Regions from separate parts of the Microcystis aeruginosa FD4 genome, predicted to be linked through region 1. Evidence: riboswitches for the same ligand, from Rfam matches in the RefSeq annotation. Region 1 holds a riboswitch; each other region holds the start of a gene.
The links. A riboswitch is a leader RNA that binds a small molecule or an ion and turns the genes downstream of it on or off. The one in region 1 is predicted to bind cobalamin.
Positions count from the first base shown of each region.

Region 2: it holds a riboswitch for cobalamin, as region 1 does, so the genes downstream of both, GQR42_RS18400 (energy-coupling factor ABC transporter permease) here and metE (5-methyltetrahydropteroyltriglutamate--homocysteine S-methyltransferase) in region 1, are expected to answer to the same signal.
Region 3: it holds a riboswitch for cobalamin, as region 1 does, so the genes downstream of both, cobG (precorrin-3B synthase) here and metE (5-methyltetrahydropteroyltriglutamate--homocysteine S-methyltransferase) in region 1, are expected to answer to the same signal.

Region 1 is NZ_CP046973.1:2,973,572-2,979,565, forward strand. Features, by position in the region: gene GQR42_RS15070 (PEP-CTERM sorting domain-containing protein) at 1-227, opposite strand, end outside; gene metE (5-methyltetrahydropteroyltriglutamate--homocysteine S-methyltransferase) at 411-2,657, opposite strand; cobalamin riboswitch at 3,060-3,204, opposite strand; gene rimI (ribosomal protein S18-alanine N-acetyltransferase) at 3,482-4,060, shown strand; gene GQR42_RS15085 (glycosyltransferase family 4 protein) at 4,099-5,289, shown strand; gene GQR42_RS15090 (glycosyltransferase family 39 protein) at 5,404-5,994, shown strand, end outside.
Region 2 is NZ_CP046973.1:3,665,257-3,671,250, forward strand. Features, by position in the region: gene GQR42_RS18385 (energy-coupling factor ABC transporter ATP-binding protein) at 1-401, opposite strand, end outside; gene cbiQ (cobalt ECF transporter T component CbiQ) at 403-1,200, opposite strand; gene GQR42_RS18395 (energy-coupling factor ABC transporter substrate-binding protein) at 1,206-1,520, opposite strand; gene GQR42_RS18400 (energy-coupling factor ABC transporter permease) at 1,530-2,276, opposite strand; cobalamin riboswitch at 2,299-2,444, opposite strand; gene GQR42_RS18405 (ABC transporter ATP-binding protein) at 2,529-4,403, opposite strand; gene GQR42_RS18410 (FeoA family protein) at 4,824-5,459, shown strand; gene feoB (Fe(2+) transporter permease subunit FeoB) at 5,502-5,994, shown strand, end outside.
Region 3 is NZ_CP046973.1:2,638,555-2,644,548, forward strand. Features, by position in the region: gene cobI (precorrin-2 C(20)-methyltransferase) at 1-237, opposite strand, end outside; gene GQR42_RS13420 (precorrin-8X methylmutase) at 234-860, opposite strand; gene cobG (precorrin-3B synthase) at 862-2,286, opposite strand; cobalamin riboswitch at 2,344-2,484, opposite strand; gene GQR42_RS13430 (Calx-beta domain-containing protein) at 3,185-5,242, shown strand; partial or broken gene GQR42_RS28785 (hypothetical protein) at 5,277-5,435, shown strand; gene GQR42_RS13440 (RNA-guided endonuclease InsQ/TnpB family protein) at 5,693-5,994, opposite strand, start outside.

The sequences.
Region 1 (5,994 bases):
TAATTAGTAAATCCTGTTGCCCATCCTTTAAAAATCGGATTAACGGTGTTATTCGGTGAAATGACACCTAAACCGTCAGGTCCAACAAATCCAGGAATTCCTGAATCGATTTTACCTGGGTCGAAGGCGAAGCCAGAAAACGTCCCACCCAATGCGTTACCGCTCGCAAGAGTGAACGTGAATGTCGCCGTCAGGGTCGCTTGCCAGAGGGTTTTGAACTTATACATGATTGGTTTTCCTGTTTGTTTTGATTACAGTTGTGTTTCAGATGGTGCAATGGTAAGTAGGTGGGTGGAATTAAATATAAGATGAACGTAGGTTGGATTGAAGTATGAAACCCAACCCACACATGGGTTACGAAGAGCGCTAACCCATCCCACAAATAATTGTGCCTCCCTACCTAGTTGTCGTTATGGTTTAGGTGATATTTCCTGACGTAACCGATGAGTTGCCTCTACCATGTTTTTCAGCGATGGAATCACTTCCTCCCAGCGGCGTGTTTTTAATCCGCAGTCTGGATTTACCCAGATTTGTCTCAACGGTAAATTCAGGATGCCTGCTTGCAATTGCTGCACCAGTTGTTCAGTCGTTGGCACTACTGGACTGTGAATGTCATACACGCCATTGCCAATTTGATGGGAATAGCCTGCCTCCGTGACCTCTTGTAAGGTGCGATTGTTACTGCGGCTGTTTTCGATCGAAATCACATCGGCATCCAGACGCTCAATGTCTTTGATGATGTCGCCAAACTCGCAATAGCACATGTGGGTGTGAACTTGCGTATGGGGTTGAGCGATCGCCGTTGCCAGTCGAAACGCATCTACCGCCCAAGATAGGTACTGATTCCAGCGTTCCAGTTTCAGCGGTAAGCCTTCCCGTAAAGCGGGTTCATCCACTTGGATCACCTGTGCGCCTGCGGCTTCTAAATCGGCAACTTCCTCGCGTAACGCCAGCGCAATCTGGAATGCCTGTTCCTGACGAGAAATATCACTACGCGGAAATGACCAGTTGAGGATGGTGATAGGACCTGTGAGCATTCCTTTTACAGGTTTTTCAGTCAATGCCTGCGCCACCTGAAACTCTCGCACAGTCATAGGTTGAGGACGCGCTACATCACTATAAATAATCGGGGGACGTACATAGCGACTGCCATAGCTTTGCACCCAACCCTGTTCGGTAAAGGCAAACCCAGCCAGTTGCTGACCAAAATATTCCACCATATCCGTGCGCTCAAATTCGCCATGCACCAGCACATCAATGCCGATGTCTTCCTGAAGTTTGATGCACTCAGCAATCGCAGCGTCGATCGCTGTCTGATATTCTGCTTCTGTCAGTTCTCCTCGCTTATATTTCACCCGTAGCTGCCGTACTTCGGAGGTTTGGGGAAAGGAACCAATCGTGGTGGTAGGGAGAGCAGGTAAGGGAATCTGTTTGTCTAAGCGTAGAGAATAGGAGAGCGATCGCTGAAAGTCATTCGTCGTCAAATTTTTGAGCGCAGCCTGCGTACCAGGATTTACAGGGCTGAACTGCTCAAAGGTTTGCCACTGCGTTTGCACTACTGCTAATCGATCTCCCGGATCATCGACCGCCAATGTCTGTGCCAGAATCACAACCTCTTCTAGTTTCTGTTCCGCGAAACTCAACACATTTCGCAGGGGTTCCGGCAATTTCGTTTCGCGCATTGCATCATAGGGAACAAATTGCAGGGATGATGAGGGATGCAACCGAATATTTGGCGTAATGCTGTGAAGGGTTTCTAGTGTTGATAACACTGATTCAGGGCGAACTTTCCAGATATTTCGCGCATCCACAATCCCCACTCCCAATTGTTTATCTGCTGGGAATCCGTGCTGTTGCAATAACTCTAAGTTGCGTCCACGGGTGAAGTCTAAACTGATGCCAGCAACGGGCATTTCCATCACCCAGGGATAAGTCACTCCCAGATCATCAAAATAGGTGACGAGGTGAATCGGTACACCCATTTCGGCAAGCTGGCTGTAGGTAGTTGCAATCGCTTCTCTCAGATCCGCTGCACTGCTGGTGACGAGAATCGGTTCATGTAACTGCACTTCTGTGATGCCCAGTGCTTTGAGTTGAGCGAACAAATCACTATAAAGCGGCAATAGTTTTTCGAGATGTGTTGCCAGATCACCTTCTAAACGGCTTAAACCCAATAGGGTGACAGGACTGAGGATGATCGCCACGGCTTGCTCACCCAGGAGGGCTTGCGATCGCTGCACCGTTGCTAAAAAATCTGCGAAGTTTGCCTCTGGCTCTACATCCGCCGCAATTTCGGGTACCAAATAGTGATAGTTGGTATCAAACCATTTGGTCATCTCCAGCGCTGGAATGCCATCTTTGCCGCGTGCCATTGCAAAATATTGGTCGAGTCCCGATAGATGACGAAAGCGATCGGGTATTAGCCCCAAACGAACACTCCAATCCAAAACATGGTCATAAAGCGTCGTGTCACCGATTCCAATACGATCGATCCCAGCTTCGAGTTGTGTTTTCCAGTTCGCAAATTCCACCTCTCGAACCGTTTGTAGCAAGGTTTCTGTATCAGATTTACCGCTCCAGAAGGCTTCTAATGCCTTTTTAACCTCACGATTTTTACCAATGCGGGGATACCCCAATGTTGTAGTTTGAATAGTCATAGCTGTAGCGTTCCAAATTCTGTGAAAAACAGGTAAAAGCGACTGTCTCCCGGTAGGGAAGCAGGGCGTTGTCAAATTGAAAGATGATCCGAATCAGCTGGGAACTCAAATTACTTTGATAGCAAGGATTGCATTGCATCTTTCCTATTCTGATCTGACAACGCCCCCGGTAGGGAAGCAGACCATAGTTAGGGATAGCGAAGGTGTCATCTGTAATTACCAGCGCAAACACTAGCCACCTTCTCAGGTAGCTTTGCTAAATCTCAACCTCGCGTTCAACTCAAATCGTCAACTCAGAACGCTACAACCTTAATATTCCAACGAACAGCTGATTGCGCAGCATCTCGCAGAAAATTGCAAAAGCTTGAAGTCTTCATCATCTTTACCTCGCAGATGTTTATGTAACGGGTTTACTAATCGGCGGGCATTCTGACTCAGAGAGTTGCGCCTCTCCTTACAGCTGCGGGACAGCGGCAGATTCGCACTGCACTTTCCCCCTTGCGTTTGATGGCTGCTCCCCATCAAAACCGACTTGAACCTAATGATAACACAATAAGGGTGTTTTGACATCCTCAGTTCGGGATAAGAAAAGGGGTTCTGTCGCAAAAAGGGAAAGCTTCCTGTAGTATAATGGAAACCCCGAATCGAACAACCCGAACTCATCCAGACGATAATTAATAAAGGTCAAGTAGAGGGAGTTAGAAAAAGGCAGGGGTTAGAGCAGAAAAAATTTGTAGAATCCCTCTTCGGAATCGCCGGCTAAAAGTTAGCTTAACACAAGTTTCTCAGCTCTGAAAAAAAAATTTGCGACAGAACCCCGATAAATGCCAAAAATCCAGATTAAAACCCCAAAATCCCCACATCTTGCCGCCATGGTAGCCCTCGATCGCACCAGTCTCGGCGGTATTTGGACCCTATCTGGTTATGAACGGGAATTAAACAACCCCAACAGTGAATTATTAATTCTCTCCCTACCCAGCAATCCGGAAACCATCATCGGATTGGCTTGTTTTTGGGCAATTCTCGAAGAAGCGCATATTACCCTTCTGGCAATTTATCCCGACTATCAAAGACAAGGATTAGGAAAACTGCTTCTCTACAAACTGCTTGAGAAGGCTGTACAAAGACAACTGGAAAGGGCTACGCTAGAGGTGAGGGGATCGAACCATTCAGCGATCGCACTCTACGAGCATTTTGGCTTCCGCATCGCTGGAGAGCGGAAAAATTATTATCCGCAAACTGGCGAATCGGCCCTAATTTTCTGGCGCAACGATCTACAAACGGCCGCTTTTCGGGAACAATTAAACAAGTGGCGACAAGAGATCCTCTCAAGACTGGCGCGGGGAGAGTGGCAATTAGAGGAAGAAACCAGAGCCAAAATAGATACCATGGGGATGCAATGATTACTTACCAGCTTAAATCAGGTCGAGGTTAGGGAAAAATGAGGATTTTAGTGTTAGCGTGGGAATTTCCACCGCGATTAGTGGGCGGTATCGCCCGTCATGTCGCCGAACTCTATCCCGAAATCGTCAAACTCGGTCATGAAGTCCATTTAATCACGATCGAATTCGGTCAGGCCCCCAGTTACGAACTGGTGGAAGGTATTCACATCCACCGCGTCCCCGTACCCCCCGGCAATGACTTTTTCCATTGGGTGGTCAACATGAATAACAGCATGGGGCAACAGGGCGGCAAACTAATCGCCGAATACGGAAAATTTGACCTTGTTCATGCCCACGATTGGTTAGTAGGAGATGCAGCCATCGCCATGAAACATCTCTTTAAAATACCCTTGATTGCCACTATTCACGCCACGGAATACGGACGTTATAACGGACTGCACACCGACACCCAACGCTATATCGGCAGCAAAGAGGGAACCCTCGTCTATAATGCTTGGCGCGTTATCGTCTGTACCGGCTATATGCGTCATGAAGTCCATCGAGCTTTGGGCGCACCCTGGGATAAAATCGATGTGGTTTATAACGGTATTCGGGCCGAGAAAAAGCAAAGAGACCCTAACTTTGATTACCGAGCTTTTCGTCGTCAATATGCCGAAGATCACGAAAAAATCGTCTATTACGTCGGGCGCATGACCTTTGAAAAGGGGGTTTCGGTGTTACTCAACGCTGCCCCAAAAGTCCTCGCTCAGACTGGGGCTAAAACTAAATTTGTCATTATCGGTGGCGGCAATACCGACAAACTCAAACAACAGGCCTGGCATCTCGGTATCTGGCATCATTGTTATTTTACGGGCTTCATGTCCGATGAAAACCTCGATCGCTTCCAAATCGTGGCCGATTGTGCCGTTTTTCCCAGTCTTTACGAACCTTTTGGTATTGTCGCCCTGGAAAGTTTCGCCGCTAGGGTTCCCGTGGTAGTTTCCGATACCTGCGGTTTTCCCGAAGTTGTCCGTCATGGCCAAACGGGAATTGTCACCCGGGTCAATAATCCTGATTCCCTCGCTTGGGGCATTTTGGAGGTTTTAAATCATCCTGAATACGCCCAAGAATTAGTTAATAACGCCTACGAAGACCTAGAAAAACGCTTTCATTGGGCGAATTTAGCCCGTCAAACCGAGACAGTATATGGTTTGGTTGTCCAAGAACGACAATTGGTAGAATGGCGTTAATCAGGGAGCGGTTTTTTAGCCGTCAGCCATCCTGAAGCCGTCCCGATTTTCTTCTGGACAAACCCAATGAACTAGAGCATAATCTTAGGAAAATAATTTCCTCGACACAAAATTATGAATATGCTGAAAATGACTAAGGATTTTAATCCCGCTCAACTAGCAAGTGTCCTGGTCAATTTCATCGGTTTTGTGGTTTTATTGACCTGTGTACTTCTTTCTCCCCATGCTCTCGTTTATGATGAAGTTTATCACTTCCCGTTAGTAGATTTATTAAATCAATACGGTTTATCCTATCGATTCTTACGCGGCACAGGACAATCAGCCCCAGGTCCACTATACCCGATAATTCATTATATCTTTCAGCCCTGGACCAATTTGCAAGCCCCTGCCATTAGATTGGTTAATATTCTTCTTTTATTACTGTTAATTTTAGTCCTCAGTTTAACCCTGAAAAAAATTTTCAAAATTCCCCGGTCAATAGTCTCTAGTTTGGCAATTATGGGCTTACCGATGATTTGGGTGATTACGGGCATGGCTCTCACGGAAATCCCTGCTATGCTCTTGGCAACCTTAGCAGTTTTCTTGATATTTATAGCTCTAGAAAAAATTGAAGATAACCAGCAAATGAGCTTAGGAATAGCGGCTCTGAGCGGATTATGTTTAGGGATAGCAATCCTAGGCAGACAAACTTTTCTCATTTTAGTG
Region 2 (5,994 bases), 690 kb from region 1:
GGAGTTAAAGCAAATTTGTCTAGGGTTGCCCACACACGGTCGATAATTTCCGAGGTAGGTAAGTCTAAATTATTTAAACCATAGGAAATATCTTCTTCCACAGTGGCTGCGACTAACTGATGCTCAGGATTTTGAAAAACTAAGCCAATTTGCTGATGTAAATTTCCCAAAAAAGAGCGGTTATATTGAAAGGGTTTTCCTTGCCAATAAATTATACCTTGCTGGGGTTGATATAAACCACTAGCTAAAAGAAATAAGGTAGTTTTTCCACAACCGTTCTGTCCGATTAAAGCATACTTTTTTCCCACGGAAATTGTAAGATCAAAATTTTTAATAGCTCGACTGGAAAGACAAGGATAACTATAGGAAACATTTTGAAATTCCAATAAATTTTGAGTCATTTTAGTTGATAACTAAGTTAAGAATAATCAATAAACTGCAACCGAATAAAGCTTCAAATATGTATCTTCTTTGAGATTGATAAGAACGGGAACTAGACATTTTAAAACTTTCTTGAAATCCTCGCGCTTCTAAACTGATAGAAATCTGACGATAATTATTAAGAGTTCGCTGGAATAACTGCCCTCCCAAAATACCAATACTTTTCATTCCTCTTGACCAACTTTGATAACCACAACGGGAATTTTGTGCTGTCCAAATTTCTTGAGCAACTTCTAGTAAGCTAAAAATAAAACGGTACATCAATAATAATAAATCTGTCAATAAAATCGGACATCGCCATTGTCTGAAAACTTGTAAGATTTCAATAAAGGGAGTGGTTAAAATTAGAAAATATAGACAATTTGTCATCGCCCAAATTCTGGGGAATAAAAACCCAACTTGCTCCATACCTGTTTGGCTAATATAGAGATACAAATAACCTAAAGAAAATCCCAGACCTTGCCAAATATCCTGCTGAATTATTGATTTTTTATCCCACGGTACACCATTAATAATAAAAGCAGGTAAACTAATTAAAGAAAACCCCAAAGGTAAAGATAACAAGCGCAGATAAGTCCTTTGGGGAATCCCCGCATAGATAGTAATTGCTATAGTCAACCAAAAACCGACGAGTAACTGCACAGGCCAAGAGGAAATTAGCGAGATAATTAATAGAACTATCGTCAACAATAGCTTATGATTTGGAGGCAACCAACGCAGACGATTTTTGTAAGCAAGACTATCAATTAGATGGCTCATTTCTACTAATTGCTATTCTCCTCTGTGGAGGCAGATTGTTCTTTTTCAGTCCTTCCTTTATATAGTCCGATAACAAAACCAATCACCCCCGCCCCCAAGGCGGCTTGGGATGCAAAAAGTAAACTTTCTACCTCACCACTAGGCGGTTCAAAGAAAGGTCGAAACCATGATTTATACTCAGGATTAAGTGTAGTGATTGCGGTTTCTGCTTGGTCATCAGCCCCACTAAATTCGCCCCGCACAAAAACTAAGGGCAAAACTGCTAAAAGAATTACAGCCATAGCCAAAAGCCAATTATTTCTTAGAGAATATCGGTTCATAATTCAGCCTTACCCTTGTAATAATTTGATAGTCTCTAACTCTTTTTTTCCGTAAGACTCTAGCCAATTCCAGACCAATAATGTCAGTAATCCTTCGCTAATGGCTAGAGGAATTTGAGTCAGAGCAAAAATTCCCGCAAACTTGATAAAAGATGCCATAAACCCACCGTCAAGCGCAGGAAAGGCTAAGGCTAATTGGATAGAAGTGGTTATATAGGTGAACAAGTTTGCTAGGGCAGCGGCACAAAAAATAGCCACTCTTTGTTGTCCTGTTTTTAGAAGCAAATGATAGATACAATAGGCAACTAATGGTCCAATTATAGCCATAGAAAACATATTTGCCCCCAGAGTAGTTAACCCGCCATGAGCTAATAACAAAGCCTGAAATAATAACACTAAAGTTCCCAAAACAGTCATCGTCAAGGGACCGAACAAAATTGCTCCTAAACCTGTCCCCGTCGGATGAGAACAACTACCTGTAACCGAGGGAATTTTTAAGGCTGAGAGAACAAAAGTATAAGCGCCAGCTAGGGCAAGCAATAGCTTAAGTTCGGGATGTTCTTGAGTAATACGAGTTAAAGAACGTAAGCCAAAAATGAAAAAAGGAAGCGATATTATCCACCAAAAAGCTGCCCACTGTACAGGCAAAAACCCTTCGGCAATGTGCATAGCTGCCGCTGGATTGGCTGAATTAATTAATAGATGAACAGTTAGCACCGCTATAAGAATTAAGCGGCAATATTTCTGTATCTTCATTCCGTACCTCGCAGATTTGACTAGATTTGGTCGCACATTCCTCAGGCATTCTGACTAATAAGGATAATCCTTAATCACAGCTGCGGGACAGTGGCAGATTTGCACTGCGCTTTCCCTGACTACTCTAATCATTTTCTTTGGTTAGAGTCGAATGTTCAACCAACCTATCACGCTTAGGAACAAGAGAGAAAATTTCTACAGGAAATCTTAACTTTTGTGCTGTTAAGCATTATGAAGTTTTGTTATTACTAACTAACTAGCAAGACTTTCGGTAAATTGGGGAATGGAAGCGATAAGTTTACGGGTGTAATCGCTTTGGGGAGAGTTGATAATCTCGTTAGCTGTACCGATTTCCTCAATTTTACCTTTATTCATCACCATAATGCGATCACTCATAAATCTGACGACACTTAAATCGTGGGAAATAAAGATATAAGTGAGATTAAATTCCTGCTGTAATTCTTTGAGTAAATTTAAGACTCCCGCTTGTACGGAAACATCTAAAGCAGAGACAGATTCATCACAGATAATAAACTGAGGATTTAAGGCTAAAGCGCGAGCAATACACACCCTTTGTCGTTGTCCTCCTGATAATTGATGGGGATAGCGATCAAACCAATTAGGATCAAGTTTAACTCGTTCTAATAAATATTCTACTCGTTCCCGTCGCTTTTGGGAATTACCGCCGGTATGATGAATAACCAGCGGTTCTAAAATTGCTTTACCAATGGATAAACGGGGATTCAGGGAGTTGTAGGGATTCTGGAAAACTATCTGTAATTCCCGTCGCAGTAGTCTTAATTTTGGATCGCTGGGGTTTAATTTAGCGAGATTTTCTCCTCGGAAATAGATATTTCCAGAAGTGGCAGGAATTAAGCGCAGAATTGTCCTTGCTAAGGTAGATTTTCCGCAGCCCGACTCACCGACTAAACCGAGGGTTTCCCCCTGTTTAACGGCAAAACTGACCTGATCTACGGCATTAAAAAAGGTCTTTACTTGCCCGAAAACTCCCTTAACTGGAAATCTAACCGATAAATTTTCTACAGATAATATGTTCTCATGGTTTTGTAAACCTTCAATTCTGGTTTCTTCTTCTTGAAGAGTAATAAATTTAACTGCTGGTGGGGTAATTTCCTCTAAGTCAATAATCTTACCTTGAGAGTCTTTTTCCACTCGTAAAAAATCGCTGACGGTGGGCAATTTTTTTGGACGAGAGTTTAAGCGGGGACGACAGGCAAGTAAACCTTTTGTGTAGGGATGTTGGGGATAATTTAATACTTCTTCTTTAGTTCCCTGTTCGACAATTTCTCCTTGATACATTACAACAATTTGATCGGCAATTTCGTTAATAACTCCTAAATCGTGGGAGATAAAAACCATTGACATTTCTCGATCGCTTTTACACAAATCTCGTAACAATCTTAATATTTCTGCTTGGACAGTCACATCTAAAGCGGTGGTTGGTTCATCAGCAATTAATAGGGTAGGATTACAAGAAATCGCCATGGCAATCATTACCCTTTGTAATTGTCCCCCCGATAATTCATGGGGATAACGCTTGAGAATTGCCTCTTTTTGTTCCTGAAGATAAGTTCTAATTTTTTCTCTGACATGACCCTTATTTTCTAAGGGAAAAGTTTCTATATATTTCTCCTCTAACTGTTCATCACTGGGTAATAAGCGCACTTCTTGCAGTAGAGAGATGGCTTGATTTTTTGCCTGTTCTGGGGTGACTTTTTGATGCAGTAAAATTGCTTCGGTGAGTTGAAACTCGATGTTATAAACTGGATTAAGAGAACTCATTGGTTCTTGGAAAATCATGGCCATTTCTCCCCCGCGATAATAACGCCATTCTTCCGGGGGAATAGATAATAAATCCACTGCTTGCATTGACTGACCTTTTGCTGGACGAAAACAAATTTCTCCCCCGGTAATTTTCCCCGGAGAGGGAACCAATCCCATGAGTGCGAGGGAGGTGACAGATTTTCCTGAACCCGACTCCCCCACACAACCGAGAACTTGACCTTTCTGCAAGCTAAAACTAATGTTATTAACGGCGACTGTTGTTCTTTTCTGATTAGAAAATTCAACGGTGAGATGGTGAACGTCGAGAATTTTGTTATCCATGGGTCTTTAAATAGAAAGACAGATTCGATTTACTTATAAATATAGCTTTTTCTGTTCCCAGTAGCTGGGTGCAATTAATTCGTAGATAGCTGGGGGAATCTCCCTTGCAAGGGAGAATTTTTCGGCATTAAGAAGATTTTCCGCCCTCAGCGATCGCCATTTACCGGAGACTGGTGACTTTTTTTAAAGAAATATTTTTCTTTCCTGTCTCCCCTTTTGGATTACACTGGTAATTGAGAATAATTAGCATTTATTTTGGTGATCGCGATTCTTAGACAGTTCAAAAACCGTTGACTGAGGCTGACATTAGCGCAGTTCTCACCCTTTGGCTACTTCAGTAAACTCGATGAGCTATCAAGAAATTATTGTCACTCTTGAATGAAAGACCTTCATTGCCTTACCTTTGGAGATAAGAAAAGCATGGACGATAAAATTAGACCTAATGAACCAGAAAAACCAGAAAACTGGCAAAAAGACGACCAATTCTCCTATTGGGGCGGTAAAGAGGCAGAATTAGATAATGTCACTCCCAGGGGTAATGACTTGGCTGCCACTTATCCCCTCGCACAAGTGGAAATGGGAAAAACCGTCTGGTTAGCGGGATTTCAGGGGACGGGAGGGATTAATCGACTACTGGGTATGGGATTAAACCCCGGTATTCAATTACAGGTCATTAGTTCCCAACCGAGGGGGTCAGTTTTAATTGCCATTCAAGACAATCGTATCGGTATCGGGGCAGAAATGGCCGAAAAAATCCTCGTTAGTGACAGTCAACCGAAAAAACTGGAACCCAAAAAAGACCTACCTGAAGTAAGAACATTTCTGCGGGAGATACCCATAGGAAAAGCGGGTAAAGTCGTCGGTTATGACCGAGCATTGCGAGGATACAAAGGAAAATTGTTATCAATGGGATTAACTCCGGGTACAGAGTTTACCGTCATTCGCGTCGCACCTTTGGGGGATCCCGTCGAGATTCAGGTGCGGGGATTTCATCTCAGTCTGCGTAAACAGGAGGCAGACGCTTTAATCGTGGAAGAAATAGACCCAGAAAGCTAAATTTAATCATCTAGTCCTATTCGTCACTCAATATCCTAAATTATGGTCAAACCGATTATCGCCTTAATTGGCAATCCTAACTGTGGCAAAACTACCCTTTTTAATGCTCTCACAGGAGCCAATCAACGGACCGGCAACTGGCCGGGAGTAACAGTCGATCGCAAGGAGGGACGATTTCAAGTTAACGGGGAAGATATCACCCTGGTGGATTTACCAGGAGTCTATTCCCTTGATGTGGAAGAAGGGGAAACAGGAATGGATGAATTAGTCGCTAGGGACTATCTGCTGTCAGGAGAAGCGGATTTAGTGATTAATATCGTCGATGCTTCTAATTTAGAGCGCAATCTCTACCTGACTACCCAAATCATGGAGATGCGTTTACCGATGTTGATTGCCCTGAATATGATGGATGTGGCCAAAACTAGGGGTATTGTGGTTAATCCGCAACTCTTAAGCGATCGCATGGATGCAATTGTCGTGGCGATTAGTGCGGTTAAAGGGGAAGGAATCGGAGAATTAAAGCAAAAAATTGGGG
Region 3 (5,994 bases), 340 kb from region 1:
AATATCATAATGAGGTTGAGAACTGCGCTCGACACTAAAAGGCAAAGGCATGGGAATTTCTATCTGCTCGGGACGGATAAAATCCGCCACAATTGCCCTTGCCAAAACTTTGCCACTTTCTAAGGTAGGATAGGCAATTACCGGAACAGTTGTGAGAATCCGGTGTGCTTTTAGCGTCAACAATTCGGGATCACCAGGCCCGATTCCTAATCCATAAAGTTTGCCTAATTTATTCATAATTCGTTCTCTTTTGCTAAAGCATTGACTGCTGCTGCTGCGATTGCGCTGCCTCCCCTACGTCCGTGCAGGGTAATAAATGGCACGCCACGACTATTAGTTGCTAATTCTGTTTTCGACTCTGCCGCTCCTACAAATCCGACGGGAAACCCTAAAATCAAAGCTGGTTTATCTACATTTTGATCGAGCAATTCTAGTATGCGAAAAAGTGCTGTCGGTGCATTACCAATAGCTACCACCGCTCCAGCTAAATGAGGTCGCCAAAGTTCTAAAGCGGCAGCGGAGCGGGTATTATTAATTTGCCGTGCTAACTCGCTCACTTCTGGGTGATTGAGGGTACAAATAATCGGATTATTTTTAGGTAAACGGGCTTTGGTAATGCCATTAGCGACCATTTGAGAATCACAGAGAATTGCTGCACCCCCAGCGAGGGCATTTCGTCCGATTTTAACCGCGTCCGGTGATGCTTCTAAATCTTCTGTTATGTCTGTCATCCCGCAGGAATGAATTAGACGAACCGCCACATGAGCTAAATCATCGGGGAGATTTTTCCAGTTAGTTTCAGCCCGAATAATAGCAAAAGATTTGCGGTAAATTTCCTCACCATTCTTAATGTATTCCATTCTATTCATCTAAATTTTTCGATTTTTGGGAGCTTAAAATTTGGGCTATGAGCGGGAGAATATTGGTAAATTCTCCCTCAAATATGGGTGTTTCTAAGAATTTTTGACTATCACCCAGATAGACTTGATAAGCTTCCAGTATTTGGCCATTTTGCTCGATAGTAGTTCCTAAAAGGGTAATTTCGGCTGGACTTGGTTGAGCGCAGGATTTAGCACAACCTGTCAAATGAATATTAACAGGAGAATTGCAGGTTAAGCGTTCTTTCAAATAATCTGCTAGGAGAGAAGCATGAATTTGAGTTGCAGTGGCCGCTGCTGCACAACCCGGTTTACCGCTACAGGCAACTATCCCCGCATCCCATCCGGGAGAAGCGGATAATCCTAGTGATGCCAGTTTTGGCAACAATTCTGACACTTTTTCATCGGGAATATCGGGTAATATAACAGTCTGCCAAGGGGTTAATCGTAACTGACCACTGCCAAAAGTTTCTGATAGTGCCGCTAATCCCCATAGTTGATTAGCCGTCAATTGTCCTAATCTTAATGATAGGCCAATATAAGACAATCCGGGTTGCTTTTGAGGATGAATTCCCAGATGAAAATAGGGTTGAGTGGAATGGGCAGCTTGCTGGTATTCTTGCCGTTGTATTATTCCAGTAGAAGTCCGCTGTAATTGAGAGTTAACTTGTTCGAGATATTTGGCCAATCCCCAATCTTTGAGCAGGTGTTTCATCCGCGGTTTTTTCCCCTTGATATTAGGGGTTTGTTGAACATAATCGAGATAAACCGTTACTAAAGCTTTGACCACAGCTAAACAGTTTTCTGGCTCAATTAATAAGTCCGTGTCGTATAATTGTTTATCTCCTGCGAGTGCTAATCGAAAGCAAACAATAGAAGTTAAATTTGTCGGATTCTTGAGGGCAATTGCTGACAGATGAATCTCGTTATAGCGGTGTTGCCAGGCCATAGTTGAACCGGTGCCAATTCCCACTGCACCACCGCCATCGATCCCGATACTAAATTTAGGACTTAGTTGGGCAATTGATGGATAATTTTGGATAAAATTATCTAATTCTTGGACTAATGGACGAGTATCGATCAATTCTTGGCAGTCAATTCCGGCAGTGGGACTAGACATGATGTTACGCAGATGATCGATACTGGGATTATGGGCAGCTAACCCTAATTTTTGCAGGGTTTGAAATTCTTCTAAACTGGGGGATTTTTGCAGTCCGCGAATTTGCAGATTTGCCCGATTGGTAACTTGTATTGTACTCTGCCATTGTTCGAGCCAAGTGGCGATCGCTTTTCCCTGTGGAGAATTGAGCCATCCACCGGGGGTGCGGAGACGAATTAAAAACCCATCCTGGGCAGCAGTTCCATAAAATAAACCTGGACAAGCATTTGCCTTAACTAACCAATTCACCGTTGTTTGTTCTCCATGCGACGCAGAGAAGTAGTTAGAAAATTAGTTGTCTATACTACCGATCAAAAGCTTGTAATTGGCATTCTGACTCGCAAGGAAAAAGGGAAGATGTACTCTTTTTACTTTTTACTTGATTACAGCTGCGGCACAGTACCAGAATTGCACTGGACTTTCCCAAAGACAAGTTTAAGGATTATACCACAGTTTGAGTTTTGGCGTTGCTAGATTAAAATCAGCTATACGCCGATTCCTCTATCCATCTGGCACAGACAACTCCTTTTAGAAGATGTACCAGACTGAGCCTGAATCCGCCGTAGTAATTACCCAATTATCTTAAGCACCACAAGCATTTCAGCTTTTTTCAGCAAGCCCTAACTACTGTGATTGTTAAAAATTTCTTTCTTTTTTGTTACAGTTTCTAACATTGCCTATAGACTCAACGTATTGACATTTTTTTCCCTTTGGGAGCATCTCATTTATGCAAGTGAGTAATTATACTTATCCATAAAACTGGTTTCTAGCAAGGCTTTCAAAATAGCTTGACATAATACCAAATTTCTAAATCCATGACAGACATCCACGCTCGAATGCTTGCCAAGCCTGCATTCGTTGTGACGCGAATAAAGAAAATGGTATCCTATTGGTGATTTTCTCTCACTTAAGGTGAGCAGCAGAAGTTGTTCAAAGAGGGCGAATGCAATTCGCCCCTACAATAATATTATTTCGCCAATGGTAGGGGCGCACCGCGTGCGCCCAAAATGTCATCTGGATATTTCGACAAAATTGAGATGCACCAGGCATAACCATCTCTGTCATTACTTTTGAAAAATGGTATAAACACCTGATTTAGGGGTTACAAAGGTGAGATGCTCCCCATTTTTTGTTTGGGAACAACACAATGAACCAATCTCTTAGGTTTAGCCAAATTCTCTCCCAATCTCTGGAAAGCGTATCTTACTCTCTTCAGGAATTCGCTACCAGTCCAGAATTTATTGACAAGATGAGACTTGCCTTTGGAGACAGTTTTGTGACGATTACTGCCCTTAACTTGGCACAAGATTGGCAAAAAGGTAATATAACTTTACCTTCCATTGAGATTCTTCCTGCTACGACCCTTAATGGTGCTTATGCCGGATATCCTAGTGCAACGAATACGATTCCTGATAACTTCATTATTCGTTATGAAGGAAGGAATATCTTAGAAACAGGATTTGTTGGAGGAAGCAAGACGGGAACGGTTCAAATTCCTGAAGGGGATTCTGATCAGTTAGAGATCATTGTAGCAACTAATGATGAAGGAACAGCATGGAATTATACGGTTGAAACCATTGCACCGGGGTTAAATATACAAGATGCTTATGTTGCTGTAGCAGAAGGAAGTAATCAAACGGCAACCCTTAAATTCCCTGTGATTCTCTCAGAAGCGGTTGATGTAGAAGTTACTGTTAACTATTTTACCCTCGTAGGAACGGCAGTAGATGGTGTAACGGGGAACGACAGAATAGATTACCGACCCATTACAGGGACATTAACCTTTGCCCCAAGAGAAACCAGTAAAGAAGTTGAAATCACAGTATTAGGAGATACCCCTGTTAATTATGGAGGCAATGCTAATTTTGAGATTTTCGCAAGGGATACAGCGTATCAGAATTGGGATAAAGGAGACGATATTGACTTTAACGGTAGTTTGTCTTATGGAGATTTAGGGTATCGAGTTGATCAATTTTTCAACGATGGCAGTACAGGTTTTCAGGCAACAGGATTAACTTCGGATGAAAATTTCTTTGTTTTAATCAGCAATCCTGTCCATAGCGAAATTAGCAAAGAGAGTGACCAAGAAAAAGATCGCTTATTGACAGATTTAGAAGAATTTCTCGGTCCAGATTTTGTAAATTCATCCTCCTATCAGAAAGTCCAAGAAACTCTTAATAATTTAGAAGCACAGGATACCTCTTGGGCGTTTGCGACGGGAACAATTTATGATGAAGGAAAAGCTCCCGTTTTGGCGATTCGGGGGACACAGCCCGATCAATTAAGAACAGATGTCTGGGATGATGCTAATCCCAATGGTATTGGTTATGGTCAATTTACGGCTAATCGAGGGGGTGTTAATCAATGGCTTGAGGAAATAAGTCAGCCAGAGGATAATCTCTCGGTAAAACCCCACATTACAGGTCATAGTTTGGGTGGAGCATTAACCCAATGGGTAGCGGCAGATTATTCTTCTCAAGGTGCTTTAGGAGATATTGTTACGTTTAATGCCCCAGGTATTTCAACGAGTGCGGCTAATAGTTTCGGTGGTGCAGAAAAAGTGACTCACTATATCCCTTCTATCGACATAGTGAGTATGGCAGGATTTCGTTACATTTCTGGACAATATGTTTTATCCAATCAATTACTTGTCCCTTCCTCATTTCCTAATCCTGTTGATGCCCATCTTCATCCTGTAATTATTCCAAAAACTGAGTCGAGTGGCTTGACTAAACCAAGTGGTTTAGGAATAGATACAGTTGGTAGCACAAACACTCTCAGCAGTGCTTTTTTTACCTATTTACCAGATCCTGATTATTTTGCGATTCAGGTTATCATCGCAGGATTAGGGGCAATCACGCCTATTCCAGGGGCGACAACAACAGGGGCTTATGTAGCGAGTGTATTAACTTTTCGTGGCACTACAGAAATAAATCGTCAACTCATTGGGGCTGTCATTTACGGTATCGATTATGCCATTGAATTTGCTAAAGCATCTGTTCAAGCGGCTTGGAATGCTGCCAAACAATGGGGACAAGATGCTTGGAATGCCATTACAGGGTGGGGAGAAAATGCTTGGGGTGCAGTGAGTAATTGGACAGTAGAGGCTTGGAATGCCACAACAGAATGGGTTAATCAAGCTTGGGATGCCACAACTCAGTGGACGAGTGATGCTTTGGCAAGCGACAACAGCATGGACTCCTGAAACTTGGCAAGCGACTATTGATTGGACAGATGATATGTGGCAAGCCACTGCTCAACTGGATAGTACAGGGGATGAAATCCTTTTTGGGACAATTGGCAATGATAATCTAAGTGGCAACGCTGGCAAAGATATTCTGGATGGGTTAGCCGCAAATGATCTTCTTGATGGAGGAGAAGGGGATGATATTATCAAGGGAAGTGGTGGCAATGATACCCTAACAGGGGGGACGGGCAGCGATAGTTTTGTCTTTGAGAGTCCCACAGAAGGGATAGATACTATCGAAGATTTTGACAGTAGTGAGGGCGATCGCATTGTTATTTCGGCAACGGGTTTTGGTGGAGGATTAACCCCCGATGGGGTTCTCGCAGACTCTCAGTTTGTCTTAGGAAAGACTGCGGTTGATAGTGTTGACATCCTCGCCGCCGTAAAACGGACGGCGATTCCCAAACCTCACGATTTGGGTTTCTGCTTCTTTCCCTTGCGGGGTTCCGCACCTGCCGCCCCAGTTTTACTCTGTTCTGGTCTTATGGTCGCTCTACAGACTGACACCGCAAGTCCTGCGGCCAAAATGTTTTTACTGGCGTTAATATCTCGGTCATGGTGCGTCCCACAGCTTGGACAGTCCCATTCTCGAATATTTAACGGCATTTTCTCAGCAATATACCCGCAATTACTACACCTTTTAGAACTAGGAAACCATCTATCTACTTCGAGGTAATTTCTCCCATACCAACGGCATTTATAGGCTAATT